One region of the Akkermansia sp. JRP_AM1 genome, then DNA from elsewhere that is predicted to be linked to it. Evidence: riboswitches for the same ligand, from Rfam matches in the RefSeq annotation. Region 1 holds a riboswitch; each other region holds the start of a gene.
The links. Region 1 has a riboswitch for cobalamin ahead of PVA48_RS00405 (beta strand repeat-containing protein). Riboswitches for the same ligand answer to the same signal wherever they lie in the genome.
Positions count from the first base shown of each region.

Region 2: linked by a shared signal. The riboswitch ahead of PVA48_RS12070 (sirohydrochlorin cobaltochelatase) and the one ahead of PVA48_RS00405 (beta strand repeat-containing protein) in region 1 are both predicted to bind cobalamin.
Region 3: linked by a shared signal. The riboswitch ahead of PVA48_RS05315 (ribonucleoside triphosphate reductase) and the one ahead of PVA48_RS00405 (beta strand repeat-containing protein) in region 1 are both predicted to bind cobalamin.

Region 1 is NZ_CP118234.1:86,650-96,633, forward strand. It holds gene PVA48_RS00370 (cobyric acid synthase) at 1-2,117, shown strand, start outside; gene cbiB (adenosylcobinamide-phosphate synthase CbiB) at 2,121-3,104, shown strand; gene cobT (nicotinate-nucleotide--dimethylbenzimidazole phosphoribosyltransferase) at 3,238-4,149, shown strand; partial or broken gene cobS (adenosylcobinamide-GDP ribazoletransferase) at 4,169-4,908, shown strand; gene cbiR (cobamide remodeling phosphodiesterase CbiR) at 4,905-5,666, shown strand; gene PVA48_RS00395 (bifunctional adenosylcobinamide kinase/adenosylcobinamide-phosphate guanylyltransferase) at 5,694-6,281, shown strand; gene PVA48_RS00400 (acyltransferase family protein) at 6,289-7,299, opposite strand; cobalamin riboswitch at 7,444-7,591, shown strand; gene PVA48_RS00405 (beta strand repeat-containing protein) at 7,627-9,984, shown strand, end outside.
Region 2 is NZ_CP118234.1:2,512,894-2,522,877, reverse strand. It holds gene PVA48_RS12095 (hypothetical protein) at 231-755, opposite strand; gene PVA48_RS12090 (hypothetical protein) at 865-1,719, opposite strand; gene PVA48_RS12085 (GNAT family N-acetyltransferase) at 1,913-2,413, shown strand; gene PVA48_RS12080 (TlpA disulfide reductase family protein) at 2,578-3,591, shown strand; gene PVA48_RS12075 (TfoX/Sxy family protein) at 3,597-3,992, opposite strand; cobalamin riboswitch at 4,261-4,487, shown strand; partial or broken gene PVA48_RS12070 (sirohydrochlorin cobaltochelatase) at 4,500-5,102, shown strand; gene PVA48_RS12065 (sirohydrochlorin cobaltochelatase) at 5,201-5,464, shown strand; gene cobI (precorrin-2 C(20)-methyltransferase) at 5,466-6,173, shown strand; gene PVA48_RS12055 (hypothetical protein) at 6,170-7,408, shown strand; gene PVA48_RS12050 (precorrin-8X methylmutase) at 7,415-8,077, shown strand; gene cbiD (cobalt-precorrin-5B (C(1))-methyltransferase CbiD) at 8,111-9,076, shown strand; gene PVA48_RS12040 (SAM-dependent methyltransferase) at 9,216-9,914, shown strand; gene cbiT (precorrin-6Y C5,15-methyltransferase (decarboxylating) subunit CbiT) at 9,821-9,984, shown strand, end outside.
Region 3 is NZ_CP118234.1:1,127,876-1,137,859, forward strand. It holds gene PVA48_RS05305 (phosphoethanolamine transferase) at 1-314, shown strand, start outside; partial or broken gene PVA48_RS05310 (glycoside hydrolase family 88 protein) at 369-2,785, opposite strand; cobalamin riboswitch at 2,832-3,005, shown strand; partial or broken gene PVA48_RS05315 (ribonucleoside triphosphate reductase) at 3,158-5,253, shown strand; gene nrdD (anaerobic ribonucleoside-triphosphate reductase) at 5,303-5,497, shown strand; gene PVA48_RS05325 (anaerobic ribonucleoside-triphosphate reductase activating protein) at 5,524-5,982, shown strand; gene PVA48_RS05330 (hypothetical protein) at 6,033-6,239, shown strand; gene PVA48_RS05335 (aspartate:alanine exchanger family transporter) at 6,251-7,864, shown strand; gene PVA48_RS05340 (alpha-galactosidase) at 7,995-9,984, opposite strand, start outside.

The sequences.
Region 1 (9,984 bases):
GCAATCCATCCGGCGGGCTGCTGGACGTTCCGGCCCTGCGGCAGGCCGTGCGGAACCGCCCCGGAGTCGTCTGGATTATTGACGAATCCTTCATTGACTACGCGGACGGAACGGAATCGCTTCTCCGTGACGCGGCCCTTCTGCCCAACCTGGTTGTCCTGCGTTCCCTGACCAAATTTTACGGCATCGCCGGCGTCCGGTGCGGCTTTTCCGTCTGCGCCGCTCCACTGGCGGAACGGCTGAGGCAGTCCCTGCCCGCGTGGAACGTGAACGCCTTTGCAGCGACTGCGGCGCGGGCCGTGCTGGAACAGCCGCCTTCATGGGCGGACGGGGAACGCGCCCTGAACCGGGAACGCCGGGAAGACCTGTTCCGCAGGCTTTCTGCCCTGCCGGGCGCCGCCGTGCTGCCGTCCGGGGCCAACTTCCTGCTCTTCCGTCTGGCGGGGGCGCCTTCCGGCCTGGCCGCCCGGCTCCTGAAAAACCACGGCATCGCGCTGCGCGACTGCTCCAATTATCCGGGGCTGGAAAACGGCGGCTGGTTCCGTGCAGGCGTCCGCACGCCGGAAGAACACGCCCTGCTGGCAGAGGCCCTGCGGGCCGAGCTGAAGGGAGGCGGCCCCGCCATTCTCCGCAAACTGCCCAAACCGGCCCTGATGATTCAGGGCACCTGCTCCGATGCTGGAAAAAGCGTGCTCACGGCGGCCCTGTGCCGCATTTTTCTTCAGGACGGCCACCGGGTGGCCCCGTTCAAGGCGCAGAACATGGCCCTCAACTCCGGCGTAACCGCGCTGGGGGAGGAAATGGGCCGCGCCCAGATGGTGCAGGCCCAGGCCTGCCGCATCGACCCGGATGCCAGGATGAATCCCATCCTGCTCAAGCCCCATTCCAACACCGGCTCCCAGGTGATCGTGATGGGGCGTGCCGTAGGCCACATGGAGGCGCGGGAATATTTTACGGCCAAAAGGCGCTTCTGGCCGGACGTGCGCCGGGCGTACGATTCCCTGGCGGACGAGTATGACGTCCTCTGCCTGGAAGGGGCCGGAAGCCCCGGAGAAATCAACCTGAAATCCGCAGACGTGGTGAACATGAACATGGCCCGCTATGCGCGCGCCAAAGTTCTGCTCACCGGGGACATTGACCGGGGCGGCGTGTACGCCTCCTTCCTGGGGACGTGGATGACGTTCGCCCCCTGGGAAAAAGAGCTGCTGGCGGGCTTTGTGGTCAACAAGTTCCGCGGAGACCCGGAGCTGCTGGCCCCGGCGCACAGCTACATGCTGGACCGTACGGGCAGGCCCGTGCTGGGCGTCATCCCGATGATACGGAACATCAGCATTCCGGAAGAGGACCGGGCCGCTCTGCCCTTTGAACAGGACGAGCAAGCCAGGCACGCGGACTGCCTGGACGTGGCCGTAGTGATGCCCGCCCACGTCTCCAACTTCACGGACTTCGCCCCGCTGGCGGCGGAGCCGGACGTTCGCCTCCGCCAGGTGCGGACACGGGAGGAATGGGGGAACCCGGACCTGGTCATCCTGCCCGGCACCAAGAGCGTGGCGGCGGACCTGGCCGGACTGCGCGCCGCAGGGCTGGAAGAACCCATCCGCCGGCACGCTGAACAGGGAAAGTGGATGCTGGGCGTCTGCGGCGGCCTGCAAATGCTGGGAACGGACATTCTGGACCCGCTGCACATGGAATCCGCGGAGGAACGGACGCCGGGGCTTGGCCTGCTGGAGCTTTCCACCACTTTCGCCGCCGCCAAAACCCTGCTCAACGTGCGCCGGGCAAGCACGCCGCTGGCCCCTCCCGCGGCGGGCTATGAAATCCACCACGGCGTCACCCGCCATGAGGGAGCGAGCGTCCCCATCATGTTCCGGGAAGACGGCTCCCCCTGCGGCTACGGCAAAGGCCGAATCTGGGCCACGTACCTGCACGGCATGCTGGACGGCGACGAGTTCCGCCGCGCGTTCATCAACATGGTCAGAGTGGATTCCGGTTTGTCCCCCAATCCATCCCTGCACGCCTCCTATGACCTGGACGGCGCGCTGGACCGCCTGGCGGACGTAGTCCGGGAGCATCTGGACCTCAAGGCCATCTACCGTATTCTTCAACTGAAACGCTGACCCATGCTTCCGTGCCCGTTCATCCTGCCTGCGGCCCTTCTGCTGGATATTCTGGCGGGGGATCCGCCCAACAGGTTCCATCCCGTCTGCCTGATCGGCTGGTGCGCGCGCCGCGCGGAAACCCTGGCACGGCGGCTGTGGGGAGGGACTTTTACGGCGGGAACGGCGGCGGCTTTAGGAACCTGCGCCGCCGCATGGCTTGCCTGCGCGGTATTCTGCCTTCCCTTTTCCGTCTTCCCCTCCCCGTGGATTCCCTGGATTCCGGCCGTTCTGGTCATTTACATCTGCATGGCCCCGCGCGGCCTGGCGGAACATGCGCTGCGGGTGGCGAACGCCCTGCGCAGCGGGAAGGACGGCGAGGCGCGGCACGCCGTTTCCATGATCGTAGGGAGGGACACGGAACGGCTGGACCGTCACGGCATGGCCAGGGCGGCTATTGAAAGCGTGGCGGAAAATCTGACGGACGGCGTCTTTTCCACCTTGTTCTGGGCTACAGCAGGCTGTTTGGCAGGAGGTCCTTTCGGCGCGGCCTTCGCCGCGCTGACGCACCGCGTTTTCAATATTCTGGATGCCATGTGGGGGAAAAAGAACGACCGGTACAGACGCTTCGGCACCTTTGCCGCCCGCACGGACGATGCGCTCAACTTTATCCCCGCGCGCCTCATCCTGCCGTGCATTTCCCTGGCGGCCCTCTTCGTGAAGGGAACCTCCGCCCGGAGGGCGCTCACTACGGGCTGGGCCTTCCGCCGCGCCCATGCCAGCCCAAACTCCGCCTGGAGCGAGGCGGCCTTCGCGGGCGCGCTGGGCCTCCGCATCGGCGGTCCGGTCTCCTACAAGGGGATTCCTGCGGACTATCCGTGGATAGGAACCGGGCGCACGGAAGCCGCCGTCAGTGACCTGGCCCTGGCCATACGCCTCATGTGGATGACCGCCGCCGCGGGCACGCTGGTCTTCTCCCTCATCCTTTTCTTCATTCCCCGCTTCTGACCATCATGAACAAACTGCATATTCCCCCGCTGGACGAACAGGCCGCCAAAACCGCCCTGGAACATCAGAAAATACTGGCCAAGCCCCCCTCGCGCTGGGGAAGCTGGAACCCGTAGCCATCCAGATTGCCGCCATGACCGGCAATCCCGCGCCGCGCCTGAAGGACAAAGCCGTGGTCCTCTTCGCCGCGGACCACCACATTGCCGACCACGGCCTCAGCCTGACGTCCACGGACGTCACTTACATCCAGACCCGCAATTTCCTTCAAGGCGGCGGCACCATCAACGCCTTCACGCGCAACGCGGGAGCCCGCCTCTCCGTGGTGGACGTGGGCGTGAATTACGACTTCGGCGACCTGCCGGGGCTGGTGAAAAGAAAAGTTATGCACGGAGCCAACGATTTCAGCAGGGGCCCGGCCATGACAAGGGAACAGGCGCTGGAATGCCTGCAAGTGGGAATCGACATGGCCCGGGAGGAAAAAGCCAGGGGGCTGGACATCGTGGCAGCCGGAGAAATGGGCATCGGCAATACCACGCCCTCTTCCGCCATCGTGGCCGTGCTCACGGGAACCCCGGTGGAAACCGTGACGGGGCGCGGCTCCGGCGTCAAGGGGGAAGTCATCCGTAAAAAAATAGAGCTCATCGAACAGGGAATCGCCCTGAACAACCCCGACCCTTCCGACGCCATCGACGTGCTGGCGAAGGTAGGAGGACCGGAAATAGGGGCCATGGCCGGACTGATGCTGGGCGCGGCCTCCCTGCGCGTCCCCATCGTCATTGACGGCTTCATTGCCGGGGCGGCGGCAGCCATCGCCCAGGGCATACGCCCGGAAGCGGCTCAGTACTTCATCGGTTCCCACAACTCCGCGGAACCGGGGCACAAGCTCATCATGGACCACATCGGCGTCACCATGTACATGGACCTGGGCCTCTGCCTGGGGGAAGGCACGGGGGCGGCCCTGTTCTTTCCTCTGCTGGACGCCGCCACGCGCGTGCTGTCTGAAATGAAAACCCTGCCGGAACTGGACATCACCGTTCCGCGCTAACTCCTCCTTTCCCTGCGCCATGGCCGTCATTACCACCATCCGCTCCGCCTTCGGCTTCCTGACCCGGCTGCCCGTAGGCCCGTGGCCGCTGCAAAACGACCTGAACGGCATCTCCGCATGGCTCCCGCTGGTCGGTCTCGTCGTGGGAGGGCTGGCAGGCGGCCTGACCTGGGCGGCCACCCTGCTCTTCCCCTCGCTGGTCTGCGGCGTCATCGGCTGCGCCTGCTGGGTAGCCATCACGGGCGGCCTGCATCTGGACGGAGTGGCGGACTGCGGGGACGGACTGCCCGTGGAAGTGCCGAGGGAACGCAGGCTGGAAATCATGAAAGACTCCCGCCTGGGCACCTTCGGCGGCACGGCCCTGTTCTTTAACCTGGCCTTCAAGGGCGCCGCGCTGGCGGCGCTGGCGGCCTGCGGTTCATGGGAGCTGCTGCTCACGGCGTGCGCGCTGGCCGGGCTGCTGGCCCGCAGCCAGATCTTCATCGCCATGCGCTTTCCGGGCGCGCGCCCCGGCGGCATGGGGAAGCCTTCAAGCAAGGGACGCGCCCCGTCCACGACCTGATAGCCGCCGCCGTCACCCTGGCTGCCTGCGCGCTGGCAGGATGGCACGGGCTGTACGCCCTGCTCACGGCCCTGGCCGGTTCCACGGCCCTGCTCCTGTATGCCCGCCGCCGCCTGGGAGGCGTCACCGGGGACGTGTTCGGCTGCACCGTGGAATGCACGGAATGGCTCGTCCTGCTCACCTTCTGCACCTTATGAAAACTCCGCACAAATGCCGCGTTCCGGGCCTCAACATCGGCTGCACCTCCTTCATCATCCCGGACTACTACGTCCCCGCCATCAGGGAATGCGTCCATTACGCGGATGACATCGCCCTGCTCCTGCTGGAAGCCGGAGAGCACGGGGAGGGACTCATTACCCCGGCGGAAATCCGGGAGCTGGCCGGAATCGCCGCGGACGCCGGGGTCAAGTGGAACGTCCACCTGCCCACGGACGGCGGCTTCGCCACGGAGGAATCAGGGCGCCGCTACACGGAAAACATCATCCGCGCCATTGACCTGACCCGGGAACTGGAGCCCCACACGTGGGTCATGCACGTGGTTACGGACCACATTCCCGGCCCGGACATGCGCCCCCATCTTACGGAGCGTGAAACGGAACGCATCCTCCGCAGCCTGGAGCAAATCACGCCCCATCTGCCCGCTCCGGAATGCCTGGCCCTGGAAAACCTGGAACGCCACCCGACCGACTACCTGGACAAGCTGGTCTCCGCCACGCCCCATTCCCGCTGCTTTGACATAGGCCATGTCTGGAAGGAAGGCCTGCGGCCGGAAGAACTGCTGCCGCTCTGGCTGCCGGACATACGCATGTGCCACCTGCACGGGCTGGAAAAACGGGACCACAAATCCCTGCACCACATGGCCGCCGCCACGCTGGACGCCATCCTCCACCCCATGTGGGACATCCGTTTCTCCCCCTCATCACTCTGGAAGTCTTCAGCCTGGACGACTTTCTGAACTCCCACCAGGCCATGCTGGAATCCCATGAACGCTACATCTCCAAACACTGACGCCAATCCCGCACGCATGACGCTCGTCCTGGGCGGCATCAGAAGCGGCAAAAGCCAATACGCCGAACAGATAGCCGCCGGATTCGGGAAAAAAATCCTGTACGTCGCCACGGCGGAGGTGTGGCCCGGAGCCGGATCCATGGAATACCGCGTGCGCAAGCACCGGGAACGGCGCCCGGCAAGCTGGCTTACGCTGGAATGCCCCCGCCATGTGGCCGCCGCCGTCCGGGAATCCGGCCTGCTGGATCAGGTGGACGGCGTCATTCTGGAATGCGTAACCCTGCTCACCTCCAATACCCTGTACGCCCAGAAGGACCCTACGGACTACGAACCATTCCAGGAAGCGCTGATTGAGGAAATAGAGGCCTTGAAGGAACTTATCCCCCAATCCCCCGTGCCCTGGGTTCTGGTCTCCTCTGAAACCGGCATGGGCATCAGCCAGGCGGACGCGGAAACGCGCCACTACTGCGACGGGCTTGGCATCGCCAACCAGCTTCTAGCCAAAAGCGCGGACGAAGTTTACTTCATGGTTGCGGGGCTTCCCGTAACCGTAAAAAAATAGCAGACGGTCAATTCTTCAGCGCAATATACTTCAACACTGCCGGACACATCCGCGCCAGTAAAAAGTACAGTCCGCTCAGAGCCAGAAAAACAAGGGGTACGGCCATTCCCCATATCCAGAAGCTTCCCCTTGGAAAACCGAGCCTGAGCATGCCCTCATAAACCAGGGCATGCGCGGCATATACAAAAAAGACGGAGGGAGCCAAACGGGCGCAGAAAGAGGAGATTCCCGGAAAATACCGCATCATCAAGAAGGCGCAGGATGCCAGCCACAGCACGCCCATGCACAAGGATAACGCAGACTCCTGAACGGTGCTGTACATTTCCCATATAAAAATAACGGGAAACACCATCAGCACGTACAGCCACGCTTTACCGACTGCATTCTTCAACTCTTCAAGGGAATAACGGCACAAAAACATGCCAAGGGCAAATGCTCCAAAACCCCTGGGATGGATAACGCAGAAAACCTTGTCCATGTATTCGAAGGACAAGTAAAGGGAATTGCTCGTACTGAAAAGCACCAGGGAGGCCATGGACAGAATGAGCAGACAGGCCCGCGGCATCCGGAATAACGCTCCTGAAACCAGCACAAACACCATTAAATCCCGCAAAAACCATAAAACAGTTCCCAAAGGAGGGCGCCCTATTCCCAGACCGATCATCCATTTTACAATGTCCGCGGGAAACCCGAACAAGGCCATGGAAACGAAAATCCAAAACAAATAGGCACACAGAATCAGAAACGCTTTTCTCCAGTTAAGCCAGGGCACCGGGGCCGGGCTGCCCCCATACTTCCGGGCCAGGAAGTAACCCGCCGCCATGAAAAAGAAAAATACGCCCGCACGTGTTGCATACACAGTGAAGCCATGAGAAGCGGGAGTATGCTGGATCATGATAAGCAACATGGCCAGCACACGGATAATATCTACCCACGGGTCACGGCACTTCTCCGTCAGTTTCCTTCCCCGGACGATGCCCGGCGCATGTGAAGGAGAGTTCGTTAACGCTTCATACATATGCCAAATACAATAACGAACATCCGGGGCGCCATGATAGCATGGCCGTCCTTCATGGCAATACGAAACAGGGAGCCAAACGCAAGAAAAAGTTCCAATTGACAGGGTCCGGAGGATATGTTAGGCATGCCATGCCTCCCTCACCAACCGGAGGCGCTTCCGGGAAGCCCGTGGTACGGGCAGGAAATAGATGGGGAATCCGGTGTGAATCCGGAGCGGTACCGCCACTGTATATTGCACGGCTTAAAAACCTGCAATGAGCCAGATCGCCAGCCCCGAAGTATTTTATGAACCGCCGGCGAGTATTCCGGCATTCAGACCATACACATGCATTCATCCAACACGCTCCGCTTGAACGGAGCAGACTATGATGGTCCGGCCTCCTTGAAGTCCGGAATGTTCAACACTCCTGAAAAAACACCGTGCCACGCCAGGCACCGGATGCAGGCTGTGGCTATGACCCTGGCCTGCCTCGGCATGCTGGGAACGGTCCATGCCCAGGATACTGCCAGGGAAGACCTGGCCGGCGCTTATGACGCCACTGTAGCCAGAACCGCCTCAGATGCGGCCCTGGGAACGGTCTCCGCCACATTCAACGTGACAGGCTCCAGCAACGTGCGCGGAATCTGGGGAAAATCAGGCACCCTCAGCATTGGCGCGATTGCCGGGGATGCCGTATTCAACGTCTCCTCCACGGCAAACAACGCCTTCGGCATTGACACCTCCTCCGGAGTCAATGTGGACATCGGCACCCTAGCAGGAACATTCAACATCTCCGCAGCCAGAACGAATGCCACCGGCATCCGGAGCTACGGGAAAATACTCTCCATCGGAACGATCACGGAAGACGCCCTCATCTCCATCACGGCCAATTTCTCCTCCAATGGCATTTACGCCTATCAGGGGCGCCTGGACATTGGAACGATGGCCGGCAAAATCTCCGTGGACCTGGGAACAGGAAACTATGCGAGGGGACTGTATGCCTACGGAAATACCATGGACTACCAGGGCCCGCGCTACAAGGACGTCAACATCGGCACCTTTTCCTCCACCGGCAGCATTTCCGCGGCGACGGCCGGCGGCTACGGAGCCAGAGGCATCCAGTCCAACTACGGGCAGGTGAACATTACCCGGCTGGACGGTCAAATCACCGCAGCCTCCGGCTCCAATGATGAAAGCGAGGACTTTTCCGCCATCGGCATTGAAGCCAGGGAAAACATCACGCTGGGCGACATGGGAGCAACGGGAAGCGTTACCGCCACGACCAACGGCATGGACGCCTACGGCCTCTTCGCCGGAGAAGAAGGGGGTTACCAGACCCATTCCAATATTACCATCGGCAATGTGGGCGGCTCCATCCGGGCGGAAGCCATGGCCGGAACGGCCGCCGGGGCACGTTCCACGGGCTCCCTGTCCGTGGGAAACATCAGCGGTTTCATCTCCGCCTCCTCCACGGGAGCTGCGGAAGCCTACGGGCTGCTGGCGGAATTCTCCCTGACCACCGGCACTATCAACGGAACCGTCAGAGCGGCAACTGCCGGCAGCACGGCGGCGGCCCTGATGGGAGGAGCCGGCATCACGACGACCATCGGTTCCACCGGCGTCATTGAAGCAACGGCGACGGGGGACGAAGCAACGGGGTATGCCCTGTACAGCGGGTCCAATACGGGTTCCGGCTTCTCCACGGAAAACACGGCGGACAACGTCACCGTCCACGCCGGAGCTTCCATCAGCGGCATCTGGGAACTGGGCGGCTCCGGAGCGGAAGGCTCCGTGGATACCATTACGCTGCTGTCCGGAACGGACGCCGCTCCGGGACTGTTTGACTATACGGTGAGGACAACCGTCAACACCAGCAAGTCCGATACGGCCACCCACCATTCCTCCGTCACGCTCAACGTGGGCAGTGCGGACAACGAAGCGAACTGGACCATCTCCACGGAAAAAACTGCCGGCCTGTTCAACCGGGTCAACGTGGGCCACGGCTCTGCCGTCACCTTGACCGGGAACTCCCAGATACTCCGTGACGGGGCCGTCGTCAACAACCAGGGCTCCATCTCCGGCAGCGGCACGCTCACCATTGCGGAAGGCATGACGCTGCTCAACGGGACCCTGGTGCAGAATGCGGCGGGAACGGCCCTGGAAGTGGGCTTTGACGGCCTGAACGTAACTCTGGACCTGGCGCAAAACGCCACGGTAGGCGCCACGGTGCTCAACGCCACGGATTCCGCCTGGGTCGTCACGCTGGACCAGATCAAGAACGGCATCACCGCCATGTACGGAGCCAGGGTGGACAACTTCCAACTGGAAAACTACCGCATGAGCTACCGCCTCCAGGGCCAGGTATTCCTGGGTGAAGGCGCCCCCATCGTCGTCAACCCCGGAGAAAGCATCCATGTGGGGGAAGGCTCCAAGGTCATCATCGGGGAAAACCTGCCTGAGCACGGCATCGTGCTGGAAGGCGGGGAGGCTGACTTGAGCCAGTCGGACGCCGTCATTTCCTCCGGAGCCGTCAGCGGCGTTTCCGGACAACTGACGCTGGCGGGCAAGGATGAAAAGGAACAGACCCTGAACTGGGAACACTCCGGCACGGCAGGCTACAGCGCCTCCGCCGCCGACGGAGGCGCCTTCGCGAACCTCAACGTCACGGCACAGGATGTGAAGGTTGTCGCCAGGGGTTCCTAT
Region 2 (9,984 bases), 810 kb from region 1:
GACTTTCCGGAGAAAGCCTTCGCCAGAACCAATGCCAGTTTTCTTTTCATTTTCATTCTATTTTTCTATAGGGTTTGCTCCACCGGGAGCGGAGGAATTCAGGAAGAATCCCTGCCGTATCCCTTCGGGGAACACCGCCTACTTACTGTATGCAGGAAGTTTAGTCCATTAGAAAAAAAACGATTCCTTGTCATACTTGATACAATAAGGAAGAGAAAGCCCGCAGGCCGTTAATCAAGAGACTTTTCCAGCAGGTCCGCATCCTTGGCCGCAGAGGGGTCAAAGGGGCGGCCTATCTTTTTCATCTCCATTTCCACACGCTGGTGTGACGATTCGCCCTCCATCATGACGTCCAGGGAGCGTTTCAGGGAAGCCAGGTTGGACGTGTAAAGCTTCTGCCGCGCCGCCGAACGGGAGGCCAGCACGCCCCGCCGGTCAAACAGGGCCAGCACCGTATAAACGTCCCCGTTTTTCCCTCCGGCAATCAGGCCGACGCCAAAGAGGGGAATATTGCCCAGGAAGTCGTTTTTAGCCTTGTGGTAGCGGTAGGTCCACAAGACGCCGTTTTTCATGGTCACCACGTCGGAGGGCTGGCCCAGAGCGTCGTAAACGTCCGCCTTGGAGGATTTTCCCGGCGCCAGCCTGCCGTATACTTCCGGGGACGCCACGGATTTGTTGCCGTATGTGACGGAACAGGCGGCCAGGGCCAGGCAAAGGGCTCCCAGGAAGGGCAAGAGGACATAACGCATCTGCATGGAGGAAAGGTACGTGGCCCGGATTCCAAGTCAATCCCGCAGCCCATCATTTCCCGTGGATGCACCGGAAAGGCCGCCCCGGGAAGAAGCTCCCGCCCGGAGGCCCCCCCTACTTCTCGCCGAAGTCATATTTCTCCGTCTTCCACAGGAACATGCGCCGGTACAGGTGGTATTCCGTCACGCAGAGGACGGGCATGCCGATGATTCCGATGAACGGCAGCAGGCGGAACAGATGGCGGCACAGGAAGAGCACCACCATCAGGAAGCTTTCCCTGAATACGGTCATGTACAGGGAATACGGGTTGATGAGCGTCCTCTTGTACAGGGAGGAGGCCAGCAGCGGCCCCAGGATGGGAATGATGCCCAGCACGACCACGGCCGCAAAGGTCCAGCCCCTGCGGCGCCCAACATACGCATCATACTGGTCCACGGATTGTTCCCCCTGGAGCACCGCCTTTCCGCAGGCGGGGCAGCGCTGGTTCAGCGTAGGCTCATGGAGCGGCTGGCCGCAGTAGAAGCACCGCCGGTAGCTGCGGAGGACTTCCTCATGCCTTTTCCATCCGGTGGACGGAATCACGGTGCGCAGCCTGGAATAACCAATCCAGTTCAGGGCGCGGGGTTTGGGATTGGACGTGCCGCACTTGGGGCAGTGCAGGCCGCACGGGTACATCATGGTGCCGCATTTGGAGCAGAAAATGCGGTGGTCGTATTCCCGGCGGCGGCAAAAAAGGTAGTAGGCCCCCAGGGCCAGCCCGCCCAGGAGGCCCAGCGCGATCACCACCCACGGATACAGCAGGGAGTAGGCCACCAGGTATTCCGTCCAGGAGTGGTCGGACTGGTGCATGAGGGATTCCGGGCCGATGGGGTTCTGCGCCACGTCCGGAAGGCCGCTCACGTATTTTTCACCCATGTCCCTCAGCGGCCCCGCGGGGAGCCATTGTTGTATGGGAATGGGTTCTCTCATGATTTGGCATGCATGCAGGGTTCACAATACAGACAGGATTTCCCCCCGGTTTCCGTCAAAAAAGCCTGTGTCATCCAGCATACGGCGTCCCCGGCGGAATAGGGAGGGGAAAGTGGGCCATGGACGGAAAATTCCGCCGGGAACGTGGAAGAGGCCCTTTTCATCCGGGGCTTTTCCGTGTAATATTCCCGCCATGCCAACACTCCGCCAAGCCGCCAAGGACGACATCATGCTGATTCATGAACTGGCCCTCCAGGCTTTTCCGGCCACTTACCGGGACCTCCTTTCCCAGGAGCAGATGGATTTCATGATGGACTGGATGTATTCCCCCGCCAATCTGGAGAAGCAGATGGAGGAAGGGCACGTGTATTTCATCGCCTCCCATCAGGGGGAGGACTGCGGCTACCTGTCCGTCCAGCCGGAAGGCCCCGGCGTCTTCCACTTGCAGAAAATTTATGTTCTGCCCGGCTTCCAGGGGCTGCACATCGGCAGCTACCTGTTCCGCCAGGCCGTCAGCTACATCAGGAGCATCCACCCGGAACCGTGCCTGATGCGCCTGAACGTGAACCGCTATAATACCCGGGCGGTGGAGTTTTACCGGCGCATGGGGATGCGGGAACTGGAACGCGGGGATTTCCACATCGGCCACGGTTATTACATGACGGATTACATCATGGGGCTGGATATTGCCTGAAGCGTTTTTCCCATGGGAACGGGCCGCCGGGCTTCCCCGGACCGGAAGTGCGCAGCCCGTCGAAACAGAACAGGCGGGACAGCCGAGGAAACAACCGGAGAAGGCAGCGCGGGGCGCGAGCTTCCTTCTTGACACTCAATGCGGGATTCTGCATCATTCATCCTATGAAAACCTTTACTGCCCTCATTCTGTCCGGCTCCATTGCCGCCATGACGGCCCCGGCTTTCCTCCACGCGGCGGACAACGGGAACGGCGCCAAAGTCACCTACCCATCCTTTGACGAAGGCAGCCACCTCCACGGGCCGAGAATCAAGGCTTCCGACCTGAAGGGGAAGGTGGTGTTTTTTGAATACTGGGGCATCAACTGCCCTCCCTGCATCGCCAGCATGCCGCATTTGCAGGAATTACAGGACAAATTCCAATCCAAGGGTTTCACCGTGGTTGGCAGTCACCGCCAGGGGCTGACCCCCAGGGTGAAGCAGTTCCTGGAGGAAAAGAAGATTACCTTCCCCGTCTATCAGGGGCTGGATATTCCGGCGGCCTCCTGCCCGGGCGGCCTGCCGCATGCGGTGCTGATCGGGGCCAACGGAAAGGTGGTGGCCAAGGGGCATCCCACCCAGCTTTACGACCTGGTGAAAAAGGAGGTGATGAAGGTGGAACGCGGCCTTCCCATCCTGGAAGGCGTGGAGCTGGACAAGTACAAATCCCTGGCCAAGACGGTCGTTTCCAACGGCAGCAACATCGAGTCCAAGATCACGCCCCTGCGGAAGAAAACGGACGACGAGGAGGCCCAGGCCGTCTGCGCCGCTTTTGACGAATGGCTGGGAGACGCCAAGGACATGGTGCAGGCCCAGATCCAGTCCAACCCGCTGGAAGCGGTGACGGCCATCACGCGCCTCAAGACGGCGGTCCCCTCCGTCAAGGAGTTCGACGAACCGCTGGCGACTCTGAAGGCGAACAAGGACCTGCCGAAGCTGGCCGACCTCAACAAGAAGATTTCCGCCCTGGAACAGCGCAAGGCGAAAGGGAGAAAGGTTTCTGAATCCGACCTCAAATCCCTGACGCAGGCCGTGGACAAATTCGCGGAGTCCGATAATGAAGCCACGCAGACCGTTGCGGGCAATCTGAAAAAGAGCCTTTCTTCCCTGGCTGTGCCAGAGGCTCCGGAAGATAAATAAGCCTTTCAGCCGAACGGCATTTCATCCGGAACAAACAGGCGTTTACGGACGCCTGTTTCTTTTTCTCCGGAAGCTTTTTTCTTCTTCCCGGATAAGACATCCGGAGCGGAGAGAACGGAACAGGTTGCCCGGACAAAGGAGGAGAGAGCCCGGTCATCATCCAGTTCCGTCATCAGGAAATGCGGCCTGGCGCCGGGATAGGGACTGCCCTGCTCCTGCTGCGGAAGCAGCTTCAGGCCCGGCTCCGTGATTTTGACAAATAATTGGTTGTCACATACCAGGCCGAAATATTTCCGGTCACAGTACAGGCCGTATTCCCCAAACATTTTTTTGAAGGAAATGTCCCCGGCATGCCGGAGCTGGAAACAGATATATTCTACAACATCCGGGGAAGAAGCCATGCTCCATGTTCTCATACCTGCCCCGCCTTCTGCAAGCAGCAAACTCCGGCCTGCGGCCTACCGGATTGGAAAGCCCCGGCACGGTACGGAATGGGGCGCTTCCTCCCTCTCTTTTCCGCCGGGATTTCTGCACCCCGGAATGCCCCGTCTTCCACCGCTTCCGCATCCGGAACCTGCATTTTTTCCAAGAGCAGGCGCAGGAACGGCCAAAAGGCGGTTTTTACCCGTCCACGCACATTTTTTCCCAGTCTCCGGAAATTCGGCGGCGTTCTAATAAACATTGACAGTGACGGCTAAAAACGCCATTAAACACGCCGAAGCAACGGGGAATTCCGTGAGAACCGGAAACAGTCGCGCTGCGGTATCGGGTTACAAACCCTCAAGGAACGCTTTTCCGCCAGCGTTCCGGTCAGCCAGTCCTCCCATTCCGGAGGGTGAAGGCGAGGGGGAGGTTGGAGACCCGGAGTCCGAATATCCTTGCTCCGGTTCACCATACCTTATCAACGCATGATTGAAGCATCCTCTTACGTACCGGGGGCATTCCTGCCCCTTTCCTCCGTTTTTCTTGCAGGACTCACCCTGTTTTCCCTGCCTGTGCTTTCCGCCGCCCCATGCAGGGCGGAAGCGTCCCCCGCCCCGGCGGAACAGGCGGCGCCGTCACGGCAGGAAGGGCTTCTTCTCGTGGCCTTCGGGACCAGCCACCAGGACGCTACCGTCTCCTACAAGGAGCTGGAGAAGGACATGCTGGCCCATTATGCCCCGGACCGCCTGAAGTGGAGCTATACTTCAAGCATTATCCGCAGGAAGCTTGCCGGACGCGGAACCCCCGTTCCCTCCGTGGAGGAAAATCTGGAACAGATGGCCCGCAAAGGCATACGCACATTGCGCGTCCAGTCCCTTCACATCGCCCCCGGCGAGGAGTTTTCCCGGATGGAGAGGCAGATTGTCAGTTTCCTGGCGCGCCATCCGGACAGCTTTGACCACGTGTTCATCGGCCGCCCCCTGCTGGAAAGCGAACGGGACAGGAACGAGGCCATCACGGCCCTTCTGGAGCATTTCCCCGCGGAACGGAAGAAGGATGAAGCCATCCTGCTCATGGGGCACGGCCAGCAGGAAGGACGCTGCGACATGGTGCTTTCCGACTTCGCCCGCGAGCTGAACGACCGCGACAGCCTGGCGTTTTTCGCCACCGTGGAAGGAACGCGGGGGTGGCCCCCATTCTGGAACAGCTTAAAAAGTCCGGCGCCAAGACCGTCTGGCTGGCCCCCTTCATGCTGGTGGCCGGAGACCACGCCAAGAACGACCTGGGCGGGGATGAGGAGGATTCCTGGGCTTCCATGCTCAGGAAGGAGGGCTTCACCGTCAAGACCCACCTGCGTGGGCTGGGGGAAAACCCGGGCATCCGCGCCGTTTTCTCCCGCCATGCCCGGACCACGGAGGACGACCTCATGACCCCCAAACAAGCGCATTGACATGGCCAGCCCTGGAAAGTTCTACGGGGTGGGCATCGGCCCCGGAAATCCGGAATACCTCACGCTCAAGGCCGTCAACGTCTTCCGCTCCGTGGACGTGGTGTTTACGGTGACCGGACCCAACAGCGATTTCAGCATTTCCGAAGCGGTGGTGCGTTCCGTGGGCGGCGTGAAGGCGGAGTTCCGCAAGCTGGTTTTCAGCATGTCCCGCGACGCGAGAACCAGGCAGGAGCAGATTGAAAAGAATACGGCCATTATTGAGGGAGTTCTTTCCCGCGGCCTGGACTGCGCCTTTGCCACGCTGGGAGACGCCATGACCTACAGCACCTTCGGCTATATTCTGAGCCTCCTGCTCAGCCGGAATCCCGGCCTGCACGCGGAAGTGGTGCCGGGCGTCACCTCCTTCTGCACCCTGGCGGCCCGCAGCCGCCAAATACTGGTGGAAAACGGGGAACGGCTCCGGGTCATTCCCGCCTTCAAGCCGGAGATGGCGGATTCCCTGGAGTTCCCGCCCGGAACCACCACCGTTCTCATGAAGACCTACCGCAGCCGCGCGCGCCTGATGGAGCGCATCCGGCGGGAAAAGGACATCCGCGTCATTTACGGGGAAAGGCTCGGCATGCCCGACGAGTTTATTACGGACGACATCGACGTCATTGACGCAAGGCCGGAAGAATACCTTTCCCTGATGTTCGTCAAGAAGGCATGAACCGCACCAGGCACTCCCGCACCTATCCCTGGCGCCGGCCCCTCCGCTGGCTCTGGCTGGCGCTGGCCCTGGCAGCCTCCGGAGTCATGGTGGTCCACATGCCCGCCGGCATGGGCGCCGGGGGATCGGGAAAAGCCCGCACAGCCATGAAGCCTGCCGGGGAATCCACCCGGGAAACGCAGGCGGGAGGGGAAAAGACGGAAGCCGCCGCTTCCAGCCCTGCCCCGCCGCCCAAAAAGAGCCATCATTCCCGGAACACCCAGGTTCCGGAGACAGGCGCGGGAAAAATTCTGGCGCGCCTTCCCCAGATTGGCAGCCTGATCGGCCTGGTGGCCGTGGCGGCCTTCATCGGCGGCATTGCTGAAATCTTCCGCTGGCATCTTGCCCTGGGCAAGCTGTTCGGCGGACTGGCCCGCTGGGCCCACCTGCCGGAAATCATCAGCCTGTCCATCCCCACGGCGCTTTATTCCAATGCCGCCGCCAACGGCATGCTGGTGAGCAGCCACGCAAAAGGCAAAATTACTCATTCCAACCTGATTGCGGGCGGCATGGTGAACAGCTACCTTTCCTACGTCTCCCACTCCCTGCGGGTGGCGTATCCGGTCATCGGCGCGGTGGGGCTGCCCGCCATCTGCTACTTCGGGTGGCAGATGGGCTTCGGCTTCCTGTTCATAGCGGCCGTGCTGTTCCTCCACCGCAGGAAGAGCCCCGCCGCCGTGCCGGATTCCGGGAATGCCGGCGCCGTGGCCGCCGCGGAGCACGCCTCCCCGGAATGGCGCACATCCCTGCGCCAGACGTGCCTGCGGGTGCTGGCGCTTGTTTTCCGGATGCTCTGCCTGACGGTCCCCCTGATGATCGGCGTGGAATGGCTGATGAAAAACGGCCTGTTTTCCTGGTGGGAGGAACATGTGCCAGACTGGGTGAACCGCATTTTTCCCGCGGAGCTCATGAGCATCGTCGCCGCGCAGATGGGCGGCCTGGTCCAGGCCGCAGGGGTGGCCGCCAACCTCCGCAGCCACGGCATGGTCACCTCCTCCCAGATTCTGCTGGCCATGCTGGTAGCCAGCGCCATCGGCAACCCCATCCGCGCCCTGCGGCGCAACCTTCCCTCCGCCATGGGCATCTTCCCCACGCGGGATGCCCTGACCATCGTGGTGGTCATGCAGCTTTCCCGCATGATCGGGGCCATCCTTCTTATTGCCCTGACGGGACTTTTCATCCACTATACCCACTGACTTCTCATGACCTCTGAATTTAACATCCGCTGGGACATGCCCCCCGCCGCCATTGAGGCGGAAAGCTTTGCCGCCATTGAACGAGAGTTCCACGGCTGGGAAGAGCTGCCGCCTGCCGAATGGAAGGTCATGCGGCGGCTCATCCACACCACGGCGGACCTTTCCATCGGCGAGGGGCTGGCGTTCCGCCATGATCCCATTCCCTCCGCCCTGGAGGCGCTCCGCAGGCACTGCCCCATCTTTTGCGATTCCAACATGATCCGCGCCGGACTTTCCGTGGAACGGCTGAGGCGCGCCCATCCCGGCTACGCACGGGAGGACATCCACTGCCATATTTCCGATGCCGACATTGCGGAACAGGCCAAATCCACAGGCAGGACGCGCGCCATCTGCGCCGCGGAAAAAGCGCGCCCCATCCTGGACGGAGCCATCGTCCTCATCGGGAACGCTCCCCTTTCCCTGGCCCGCATCGCCCGGTACGCGCTGGAGGAAGGCATCAGGCCCGCCCTGATCGTAGGCATGCCGGTGGGCTTCGTCAACGTCGTGGAATCCAAGCTGCTGACCGGGACGTGCCCCGTCCCGCAGATTGTCCTGGACGGGCGGCGCGGCGGGAGCGCCCTGGCCGTGACCACCCTGCACGCCATTCTGGAAAACCTGCCCGCCTCCTAAGTTTTCCGCATTCCAAAAAGCCGTCCCCCATCCATGTCCGCCCCCCTCCGCCAGCCGCTCCGGAAAGGATTTTCCACAGGAGCCAATGCCGCCGCCGCCATCACGGCCGCATGGAAAACGCTGAACGGGGAAGAAATCAACGGACCGCTTCCCCTGCTTTTCCCGGACGGGGAGACGAGAACGCTTCCGCTGGCAGACTGCGCGCCGGGGTTCGCCCGCATCGTCAAGGACGGAGGGGACGACCCGGACTGCACCCATGGAGCCGTGCTGGAAGCGCGCGTAAGCGCAGCCGTGCCGGAGCAGGCCGCCCGGGAAGATTATCTCCTGCCCATTGGCCGGGCCCTCCTCATCCTGCGCTCCGGCGGAGGCATAGGCCTGTGCACGCTGCCGGGCCTGGACTGCGAGCAGCACAAATGGGCCATCAACCACGGACCGCGGCGCATGATTACGGACAATCTGGCACGCGCCGGCATGCGGGAAGGGTGCTGGCTGGCGGAAATTTCCGTGCGGGACGGGGAAAAGCTCGCCGGGAAAACGCTCAATCCCCTGCTTGGCGTGGTGGGGGGCATCTCCATTCTGGGCACCAGCGGCATCGTTCGCCCGTACAGCCATGAAGCCTACATCGCCACCATCCGCATCTGCGTGCGCTCTACCCGGCTTTCCGGCTTCAGGAAGGCCGTGTTCTGCACCGGGGGCCGCACCGCCGCGCTGGCGAAGACCCTCCTGCCGGAATACCCCTCCATTTCCTTCATCTGCATTGGGGATTTCATTGCGGAAAGCCTCCAGAGCGCAGGTGAACAGGGCATGACGGAAGCCGTAGTGGCCTGCATGCCGGGCAAGCTCTGCAAGTACGCCGCCGGATTTGCCAACACCCACGCCCACAAGGTGGCCCAGGACATGCCGCTCTTTCTCCGCACGGCGGAACGCCATGCGCCGCTTTCCGGGAAGCGCGCCGGGGCATCCTGGCCTGTTCTTCCGTCCGCCAGGCGCTCTCCCTGACGCCGGAAGAGGCCCACCTTTCCATTTACCGCGACCTCGCCGCGGAAGCGCAGCGCCAGTTCCAGCGCCACGTGCCCGGCCTTCCCGTCCGTTTCCTGATTTCCGGCTTTTCCGGCAACCTCCTTCTCGACATACCTCCATGCCACCCCTGACTGTTTTTTCCTGCGGCACAGGCCCGCTTCAACCGTCCCCGGCCCTGCTTGGCAAACTGGCAGAGGCACAGAGCATTTACGCCTCCTCCGCCCTGCTGGAAGCCTGTCCCCCTTCCGACGCCCGGCGCATCCCCATCGGCAAAAACGCGCGGGAACAGGCGCGGGAAGCCCTGGAAGAAGCACGGCACGGCAACAACGTAGTGGTGCTGGCCTCCGGAGACGCCCTGTTCCACGGCATGGGCGGCACGCTCCAATCCCTGGCTTGTGACGGAGACCGGCTGGAATTCATCCCCGCCCCCACGTCCTTCCAGGCCCTGTTCCACCGCCTGGGCATGGCGTGGGACCGCGCACGCTGCTTCAGCGCGCACAGCACGGAATATATTCCGTGGGGGAAATTCTGGCCCAGCCGCTCGCCGTCATCTACGGAGGCCATCCCTTCACCGCCTGCCGCCTGGCCGCGGCGGCCATGGAGTTCCATCCGTCAGCGGCGGGGCGTTCCGCCGTGGCGGCCCAATGCCTGGGAATGGCTGACGAGCGCATTCTGCAAGGAACCCTGGCGGAGCTGGCCAGGGAGGAATGCTCCCCTACTTCCATGCTCCTGCTGCTGCCGGACAACCGCCCCGGAGCCGCGCCCGTCCTGCCTCTGGGACTGCCCGCGGATTTTTATGAAAAGGAGAACAACCTGATTACGGCGGAGGAAGTGAGGGCGGTCATCCTGTCCAAGCTGCGCCTTCCGGCCTGGGGGGTGCTGTGGGA
Region 3 (9,984 bases), 1.0 Mb from region 1:
GCGAGGAAGGAAAAATGTTCCAGGGGCATGTTCTGCCGCCTGTTTACCGTCCCGCCATGTTCGTGTGGTATTCGGACGCCTTCGCCTCACGCTACCCGGACATGGTGCGCGCGCTGAAGGCCAACCGCCTGAAAGCCGTCTCCCACGACCACATTTTCCACACCCTCCTTTCCCTGGCCTCCATCCGGTCGGAAGTCGTCCGGAACGGCCTGAATCTGGCCTCTCCGGACGCCCGGGAAACCCCGGCCCCCCTCCAGCCGGAAGTGCTGGCGGAATGGCTGGCCGCTCCCGCACCGCCGCAGCCGCTTCCGTAAAAAAGATGGAAGCTGCCGTCATCCTCTGCGGGGAACGGCAGGATAGGACGAACTCTACCGTACCCGGACTCGCAGGGGATGCCTGACGCACTCCCGGACGCGGCGTGCCTCCGCCTCCCAGGCGGCAGAGGATTTGAACGGAGAAGCCTTGTCCCAAACCGCCCCCATGTACCACTCAAAGGGCTTTCCGTTCGCCGCCTCCCTGATCCAGTAGGTACAGCCTTCCGAGTCCACTGCCCCGCCTTCCGGACCCCAGGGAACTATCACGGCGGTTCCCAGGCATCCGTCATTCTTCCGGGGCCTGCTCCATGCCGTCATCAAGCCGCCGTCCTCCCGGTCCTTCGTGACCGTTTCATAATCATTCCTGCCCTTTCCGGTATCCATTCCCACGCCGGCCTTCACCGTTTCCGCCCCCCGGATGGTCAAGGTGCTGCGGACTTTGGAAAAACGGCTTCCTGCGTCCAGAGCCACCCTCCGCGTCTCCGCCACGCGTACGCCGCCGCCAATGTCCCACGGCGCATAAACCACCTCAAAAGCGGTCTGGACCGGACCGTTGTACAATGCCCGCGCGCTGGCCCAGTTTCCGGATGCATGCGGTTTCCCATCCCTGAACACGGCAATGCCGCCGCAGCCCCGTCCCGGCCCTACGTTGTACATGTCCAGTCCCCTGCCATGATCCCGGTGGTAATCCCCCCGCTTGTAAATTCATTGATGACGGGAGCACCCGCGCGCTTGCTCCATACATCCGTTCCGCTGGAAACCAGGCCCTCCCCCTCAGGGGCCGGCCTGGCAACGGCCGGACCGTAAATCCGGTGCGCCGTAAGATCGTTCTCCCACGCGAAATCATCCAGGCGTTCCGGGACCAGGCGGCTGAAACAGACGTCCGCGGAAGGAGCCGCCTTCAGGGAGGAATCGTTCAGAATCCAGAAATCACGGGCCGTTCCGGGCCGGAAATTGCTCTGGAACAAAAGAGTATCCGTCCTTCCGTCTCCATCCGTATCCGCCAGTTGGTGCGGGATGACGCGCCCGTGGCGGACGTCAAACACGCGAAGGGCGGCGGCATTCCCGGAAGTTCCGGACGTCCAGGGCACCGACACGGTTTCAGCAGGACGGAACTTGGCCAGTGGGTTCGTGACGGTTACAGTCTTTCTCTGCGGATGGTCCCGGCCAATGACGTATTTGCGCAGTTCGGTGCCGGCCATCAGGTAGGCGCCCGCGCCGTATGCTTCCGTATCCTCCCCGGAATAATGGCCCGGCTTGTCGGCAATGGGCTGCACCCAGCCCAGCGCGCCTTCCGCGTTGACGGAATCACAGGCGGCCTTCCACGCCCTGCGGATGACGGGAAGATATTCATCCGCATCCAGATACCCCTGGTTCACCCCCCACAGCATCCCGTACATGATAAAGAGGGTGCCGCTCATCTCCTTCAAGGGGGGCTCTTCCGGGTCCAGCAGGCTGGCGTGCCAGGAACCGTCGGGCGACTGGCATTTTTTCAGGGATGCCGCCATACGCTTGAGCAGATCCTCATAAAAGGGGCGGGAAGGCCAGTCCGCGGGCATGTCCTGAAGAATAAGCGGCAGTCCGGCAATCACCCAGCCGTTGCCCCGGCTCCAGAACATCTTTTTCCCATTAGCCGCCGGAATGGTGAAGTAACGGGAATCACGGAAAAACAGCCCTTCCTTCCGGTCAAAAAGATAGTCGCAGGTGAGCTTGTATTCCCTGTCCATGAATTCCAGATACCGGCGGTCTCCGGTATAGGCCGCCAGCTTCACGAACACGGGAGGGGACATGAACAGGGCGTCCGACCAGCTCCAGCGGTCCTGGCAGCCGGGAGTCCCGAACTGGAGGGAAGCGGAGGAGGGCCGGTTCATCACCCCGTCCAGCACGGCGCGTATTTTCTCCGCCGCAGCGGTATTTCCGTCTTCCATCGCCATCTCCATCCAGGCGTGGCCCACGGCGTGATCGTCCGCATGGTAATGCCGTTTCAGGGTTCTCCATTCCTGTTCCCCTCCTGTTTTCCTCAGCAGCGGCAATCCCGGCCCTTCCGGGACGGCCAGGCCATACTGCACCAGGCCGGAATAAAAGGCGCCGTAGGTCCAGTGCAGCGGCGAGCGTTTTCTGGGATGCTCCGCCTGCCATTTCGCCACCAGGCGGAGATTATCCCGGATGGTCTTTTCATTCCAGTCCGCGGGAGCGCCGGAAGCGGGGCTCCCCGCAGAAAGCGCGGGAAGAACCAGCAGCAGGAAGGATTTACGCCATCCGTTTTTTGAAAAGGAAAAGAAATTCATTTGACTGGTACGGAAAAAGCCGCGCTGAAATTTCTCCGTGAGGAATGAATCTTCCCTTTTCGGCCTGTCCCGTTTTCCCCGGTCCCCGGAAAGGGGAGGCAAGGGCACATATGGTGCCATGACGGAAGGGAATGCCGCGTTATCAACCATTCCCTGCAGCATATATACAACATATTGTATCATTATAAATATTTAATACATTATTTATACATTTTCCTTGCGGGGGCTCTCTTTCTGTGGTTCATTGCGTTTCAGCGCAGGTAACGGAAGACGGTGAAAATCCGTCGCGGACGCGCCGCTGTAACCGGTAGACGATGGACCGGACACTGACTGCCAGCAGTCGGGAAGTCCCCATCACATGTCGCACCGGAAGCCAGAAGACGACCTGATGCCCCCGTATCCCATCCCGCGGACAGGATGAACATACGCACAGGTCCTCATCGTGCCCCTTGTTAAAAATGCACGCATGCGGCGGCCCCTGCCTATGATTTTTCCAGGCTTTTGCCCAGGCTCGCGGATGAGCGGTCATCATCCCTTCCAAGCGAGACACCCACCATGGCAACAAGCATCATCAAGCGTTCCGGAAAAAAGGAACAATACCAGGGCTACAAAATTGAGGAAGCCGTCAAGAACGCGTTCCACAGCTCCGGCACCGCCTACAACCGTTCCATTTACGAAGAAGTGGAAGCCAAGCTGAGCCATCAGGACTGCGCGCATGTGGAAGAAATCCAGGACATGATAGAACGCGCCCTGTTCCGCTGCGGATACTTTGACACGGCCAAGACCTTCATCACCTACCGCTTCCTGCACAAAATGCAGCGCGAACAGCTCGGGGGCCTCTATTCCGGCAACACGTACGTGGACTGCAAGCAGACGGTGGAGGAATACATCGGCCAGAGCGACTGGCGCATCGCCGCCAACTCCAACACCACGTATTCCAACGCCGGCCTCATCAATAACACGGCGGGAAAGGTGATTGCCAACTACTGGCTGGACCAGGTTTATTCCGCACGGGAGGGGGCCGCCCACCGGGAAGGGGACTACCACATTCATGACCTGGACTGCCTGACCGGGTACTGCGCCGGGTGGAGCCTCCGCAACCTGCTCAACGAAGGATTCAACGGCGTGCGCAGCCGCGTGAACAGCAGGCCGCCGCGCCACTTCCGGGAAGCACTGGGCCAGATGGCCAACTTTCTGGGCATTCTGCAAAGCGAATGGGCCGGAGCCCAGGCCTTCAGCTCCTTTGACACCTTCCTGGCGCCTTACGCCTTCAAGGACCAGGCGGATTTCACGCGCATCAAGAAGGACATCCGCAGCTTCGTCTACAACCTGAACGTGCCCTCCCGCTGGGGGCAGTCCCCCTTCACCAACGTCACGATCGACTGGACCGTGCCGCGGGACCTGCGGGACCAGGCCCCCTTCAGCGGCGGGGAGCACCTCTTTGAAGGGGTGGAGGACCCGGGCCTGCTCTCCCTGGCGCGGGAACGCGGCGTGAACAAGCTGACAGAGCTGACCTACAAGCATTTCCAGAAGGAAATGAACCTGATCAACAAGGCCTTTTACGAGGTGCTCACGGAAGGGGACAGCACCGGGCAGCCCTTCACCTTCCCCATCCCCACCGTCAACATCACGGAAGACTTTGACTGGGAAGGGGAAAACGTGCCGCTCCTGTTTGAAAACGCCGCCAAGATCGGCTCCTCCTACTTCCAGAACTTCATCGGCAGCCAGTACACCGTGAATGAAAACGGGGAACGCGTGCCGGACGAACGGGCCTACAAGCCGGACGCCGTGCGCTCCATGTGCTGCCGCCTCCAGCTGGACCTGCGGGAGCTGCTCAAGCGCGGCGGCGGCCTCTTCGGCTCCGCGGAAATGACCGGCTCCATCGGCGTGGTGACCATCAACCTGGCCCGGCTGGGCTACCTGTTCAAGCAGAACCGGGAAGCACTGTTCGCCCGGCTGGGGGAACTGCTGGACCTGGCCAAATCCTGCCTGGAAAAGAAAAGAACCTTCGTCCAGGAAATGTACGACCGCGGCCTGTACCCCTACACCAGGCGCTACCTGCCCACCTTCCGCAACCACTTCTCCACCATCGGGGTCAACGGCATGAACGAACTGCTGCGCAACTTCTCCAACGACTCGATGGACATCACCTCCGAGGAAGGCAGGACCTTTGCGGAGGAAATCCTGGAATTCATCCGCCTGCGCATGCAGGAGTACCAGGAGGAAACCGGCAACCTGTACAACCTGGAAGCCACCCCTGCGGAAGGCACCACCCACCGCTTTGCCCGGGAGGACCAGAAGCGCTATCCGGACATCCTCCAGGCCGGGCCCGTGGGGCAGCGTTACTACACGAACAGCTCCCAGCTCCCCGTGGACCACACGAGCGACCTGTTCCGTGCGCTCCAGCTCCAGGACGAACTCCAGTGCTGCTACACGGGGGAACCGTCTTCCACATGTACATGAATGAAGCCATCAGCTCCCCGGAAGCCTGCCGGGACATCGTCCGCAAGGTGCTGACCCGCTTCCGCATGCCGTACCTGACCGTCACCCCGCTCTTCTCCGTCTGCGACAAGCACGGCTACCTGCGCGGGGAGCACCAGTACTGCCCCTTCTGTGATGAAGAGCTGCTCCACATCCACAGGCATGAATAACCCTTTTCAACCAGCCGCCTCGTTTCAAAACCCAGCCATCAATACGACAATGACCAAACAGGAAATATTAAGCAAATACGCACAGGACCGTACCCGCTGCACCGTTTACACGCGCGTCATGGGCTATCACCGCCCTGTGGAAACCTTTAACGCCGGCAAACAGGGCGAATTCCACGACCGCGTCCACTTCGTGGAACCGGACCGTCCCTGCTCCTGCTCCGCCCAAACGGAACAGCCGCGGTAATTTTCCCAATAACATATGCGAAGTCAATGGGAACGGGCCGGGGCATAGCGGACATCACGCCGCTCACCTTGCTGGATTTTCCAAACAAGGTGGCCTGCATCTTCTGGCTGAGAGGCTGTAACTTGTTTTGTCAGTACTGTTACAACGTCTCCCTGGTCAGAGGAACGGGCTCTCCTGCCGGAGACCGGACGGACTACCTTGATTTCCTCAGAGATCGGGTGGGATTTCTGGACGGGGTAGTCCTGTCCGGCGGCGAGTGCACGCTGTGTCCCGACCTTATCCCCATCTGCCGCGAGATACGGCAGCTAGGCTTCGCGATTAAAATAGACACCAACGGCACGAGGCCCGGCGTGGTGAAAGCGCTGGTGGAAGAGGGGCTTTGCGACTACATCGCCCTGGACTACAAGGCGCCCCCGAACAATACGGCGCCGTCACCGGCAGGCCCGACCTTTTCCCCTCCTTTTCCGCAACTCTGGACTACCTGATCGCCTCCCAAACCGCCTTTGAAGTCAGAACCACCGTCCATCCCGATTTATTGACGGAAGATCACGTCAACAACATCATACGCGACTTGACAAAGCGCGGGTATGGGGGCAACTACTTCGTGCAAAATTTCTACCTGACCAAACAAACACTCAACTCTCTCCCCGCGCCGAGCCGGTTGTTTGACCGGACCAGGCTGGAGCCGGCCTCCATCCCCGTCCACTTCCGCAACTTCGAGTTCGCTCCGGGCAAAGTCTGACCCAGCCGACCATGTTCGACATCCTGCTCAACCACAACACCCTGGTTCTCTTCGGAATCATCTTCTTTGGCATCGCCCTCGGCAGCATTAAAATATACGGCCTGAACCTCGGCCTCTCCGGCGTTCTCTTCGTAGCGCTGGCCGCCGGCCACTACCGCCTGGCCATCCCCAACGGCGTGGGCCAGCTGGGCCTGGCGCTCTTTGTGTACTGCGTGGGCCTGAGCGCGGGCAACCGCTTCTTCTCCGCCATCGCCAAGCAGGGAAGCAAGCTCGCGGTCATGTCCGCCGTGATTGTAGGCGTTTCAGCCCTCTTCACCTGCCTCTTCGGCATCTGGTTCAATGTTCCCGCGGGGATTTCCTCCGGCATCTTCGCCGGCGCGTGCACCAGCACCCCGGCCCTGGCGGCAGCCACGGAAAGCCTGCCGGGAGCCTCCGGAAGCGGCGTCAGCATCGGCTACGGCATTGCCTACCCGTTCGGCGTGGTGGGCGTGGTCCTCTTCGTCCAGCTTCTCCCGCGCCTGCTGCACTTTGACCTGAACAAGGAGGCCAAGGCCATGCACTCCAAGCAGGAGGCCAGCATCATCTCACGCTTGGTCCGCGTCACGCAGCCCAACCTGATCGGCCAGAACATTGCGGACTGCAAGCTGCTGGACGGCCTGCACTGCATGGTCACCCGCGTGGTGCGCAACGACAGGCTGATGCCGCTGACGCCGGAAGACACGTTCCGGGAGGGAACGGAAGTCCTCATCGTGGGCAACAGCGACACCATGCCGCATGACGTCGCTTTCCTGGGGGAAGTATGCGACAACCCCTACCCCATGGACTCCCAGAAGGAGCGCCGCAAGCTGATCCTGACCAACAAGAACTACGCCGGGCGCAAACTCCGCGATCTGAAAACCCTGCGAACGGACGGCGTGATCATCTCCCGCATCTCCCGCCTGGGCTTCACCTTCGTCCCCACGGGGGACACCACGCTGGAGCGCAATGACGTGCTGACCGTGGTGGGTTCTCCGGAAAACCTCACCAAGTACGGGGACAAAATCGGCCACCGCAGCCAGGACATGAACCAGACGGACCTTCTTTCCCTCGGGTTCGGCCTCTCGCTCGGTATCATTCTGGGGCTGGTCAACTTCAGTCTGGGTAACGGCCTGGGCATCTCCCTAGGGATTGCCGGCGGCCCGCTGATTGTGGCCCTGCTGCTCGGCCACTTCGGGCGCCTGGGCCCCATCGTGGGTTACATCCCGCGCCCCACCCGACTTCTTTTGCAGGACCTGGGCCTGGTCTTCTTCCTGGCTGACGCCGGCATCAAGGGCGGCGCGGACCTGGTCACCACCGTAGCCACGCACGGCGCGGCCGTGTTCATCATGGGCGTCATCGTCACCTGCTCCGGCATGTTCGCCGGTTACTTCGTGGGCATGAAGGTCTTCAAGATGAACATCCTGGAATGCCTGGGCGGCATCTGCGGTGGCATGACCTCCACCCCGGCCCTGGGCGCCATCGCCAGCAAGACGGACTCCCAGGCTCCCGTGGTCAGCTACGCCACCGCCTACCCCGTGGCCCTCATCCTGATGACTATCATCGCGAAAGTCATCATCCAGACCATCGGCGGCGTGGTGGGCGTTTAGCCCAAGGCGCAAACTTCACCACCCGGAAAGACCGCGTCTCCGGCGGTTCTCTCCGGGCGCCATGCTTCACGGAAAAAGGAATATCGATTGCGGATCAGCGCCGTTTACCTCCTTGCCACCAGCCGGAAGTTTAAGACCCCGTTTCCGTCACTTCCATGCAGACGGACTGGAAGGCATTTTTCCAGTTGATGCGGATTCCGAAGTCCATCAGAAAATCACCACCAAGCACCCGTTCATGGACGTTGGCCAGGGGGCCGTTTTCATCCAGGTTGATCTCCCTGACCAGGTATCTGGCGGCAGGATTCAAGCCTTTCAGGCGCAGGGGCGGCGGGGAATCCGCCAGCCATTTGTCCATTAGCCAGGCGAAGACGACGGCCCTTTTTTCATGCACGTACATCAGGGAGGCCACCCGGCTTTCATACGGGGAAGATAGTCGGTACAGGTCCCCGAACTGGACCACGGGGCGGATGCGCTTATATTCCGCCAGCGCCCGTTTGGAAAATTCCACTTCCTCCTTCGTCATGTCACAGGGCTGAAGCTCGAATCCCAGACGGCCCGACATGGCGACGTCAAAACGGAATTTGAGCGGCGTGACGCGCTTCGTCTGATGGTTGGGGGAGGCCGTCACATGGGCGGCCATGGTAATGGCCGGGAACAAATGGCCTATGCCCCACTGCATGAACACGCGTTCACAGGCGTCCGTATTGTCGGACGTCCAGAATTCATGATGCCTCCGCATGGTCCCGTAGTCGGCGCGGCCTCCGCCGGAGGAGCAGGCCTGAAACGTCACGTCCGGAAATTCCGCCGCCAGCGCATCAAGAATGGCTTCATAGCCGCGCACGTAGTCAATGGACAGGTTCCCCTGATGGCTGGCGTCCAGCCAGGGGGAGCCGGGATCGGAAATCTTGCGGTTGCAGTCCCATTTCACGTAGGAAATGCCCGGATGTCCTCCCAACAGTTTCCGCATGGCTTCAAGAATGTATGCGCGCACGTCCGGATTGCTCAAATCCAGCAGGTACTGGCTGCGTTCCAGCCTGTTTTCCCGGTGCGGAAGGCCGATGACCCATTCCGGATGCTTCTGATAAAGTTCCGAGCAGGGGTTCACCATTTCCGGCTCCACCCAGATGCCGAAGCGTATCCCCAGCTTTTCCGCCTGGCGGATCAGGCCTTCCAGCCCATGGGGCAGTTTAGCACGGTTTACCTGCCAGTCCCCCAGACCGGCCCGGGCGTCATTGCGCGGGAATTGTCCGCCAAACCAGCCGTCATCCAGCACGAAAAGCTCTATTCCCAAGTCCGCCGCACGTTTCATCATGCCGTGCAGCACTTTTTCCGTGAAGGTAAAGTACACTCCCTCCCATGAGTTCAGCAAGGTCAGCCGCTCCGTGCCGCCGCTGCGCAGGCCGTAGCGTCGCGCCCAGCGGTGGATGCGCCGGGAGGCTTCCCCCTTGCCGTTTCCACTGTGCGCCAGAATGAGGGGAGGCGTTTCAAACACTCCGCCGCCGTCCAGCAGATAGGGAGCGGGGGCCACGTCCAGCCCCGCTCCCGCAAAGAGGTAGTGATACGGGCTGTGGCGGAACCATATCCGGTAGTTGCCGGGCCACGCCAGCGCTCCCAGCACCACTTCCCCGGAGTCCTCCCGCGCCGGACCATCCAGGGAGATGACGAAGCCGGGGCTTCCCTCCTGGGCGGCGCGGGTTCCGGTGCCGGAAACCAGGGCAAGTTCATGCCCCCGCGCCACTTCCTCCTCGCTCATCAGGGATTCCCCGCCCCATGTGCCGCGGAAGCTGGTGACAAAGTAACGTTCCGCTCGCAAATTCAGTTGCGCGGACGCCGCGCGGTGCAGGCGGATGCCTTCCCTCCCCTCGTTCCGTATCACCGCCCATTGAAGGAAGGCGTCCGATTCCCGGTGGGAGCGAACATGAATTTCCACCCGCACGGGGTAGGAAGGGTCTTTCCCATAGAAGACGGCTTCTTCCCGGTCGTCATCCAGTTCCAGCACTTCCCATCCCTGGCATTCCAGGCGCAGAGAAAGAGTTCCGTCCGCCTGGGTCGCGCAAATGCAGTATTCATCCGACGCATTGGGAAGCCCCGTCACGGAGTCCGCCAGGGCGGAATACAGA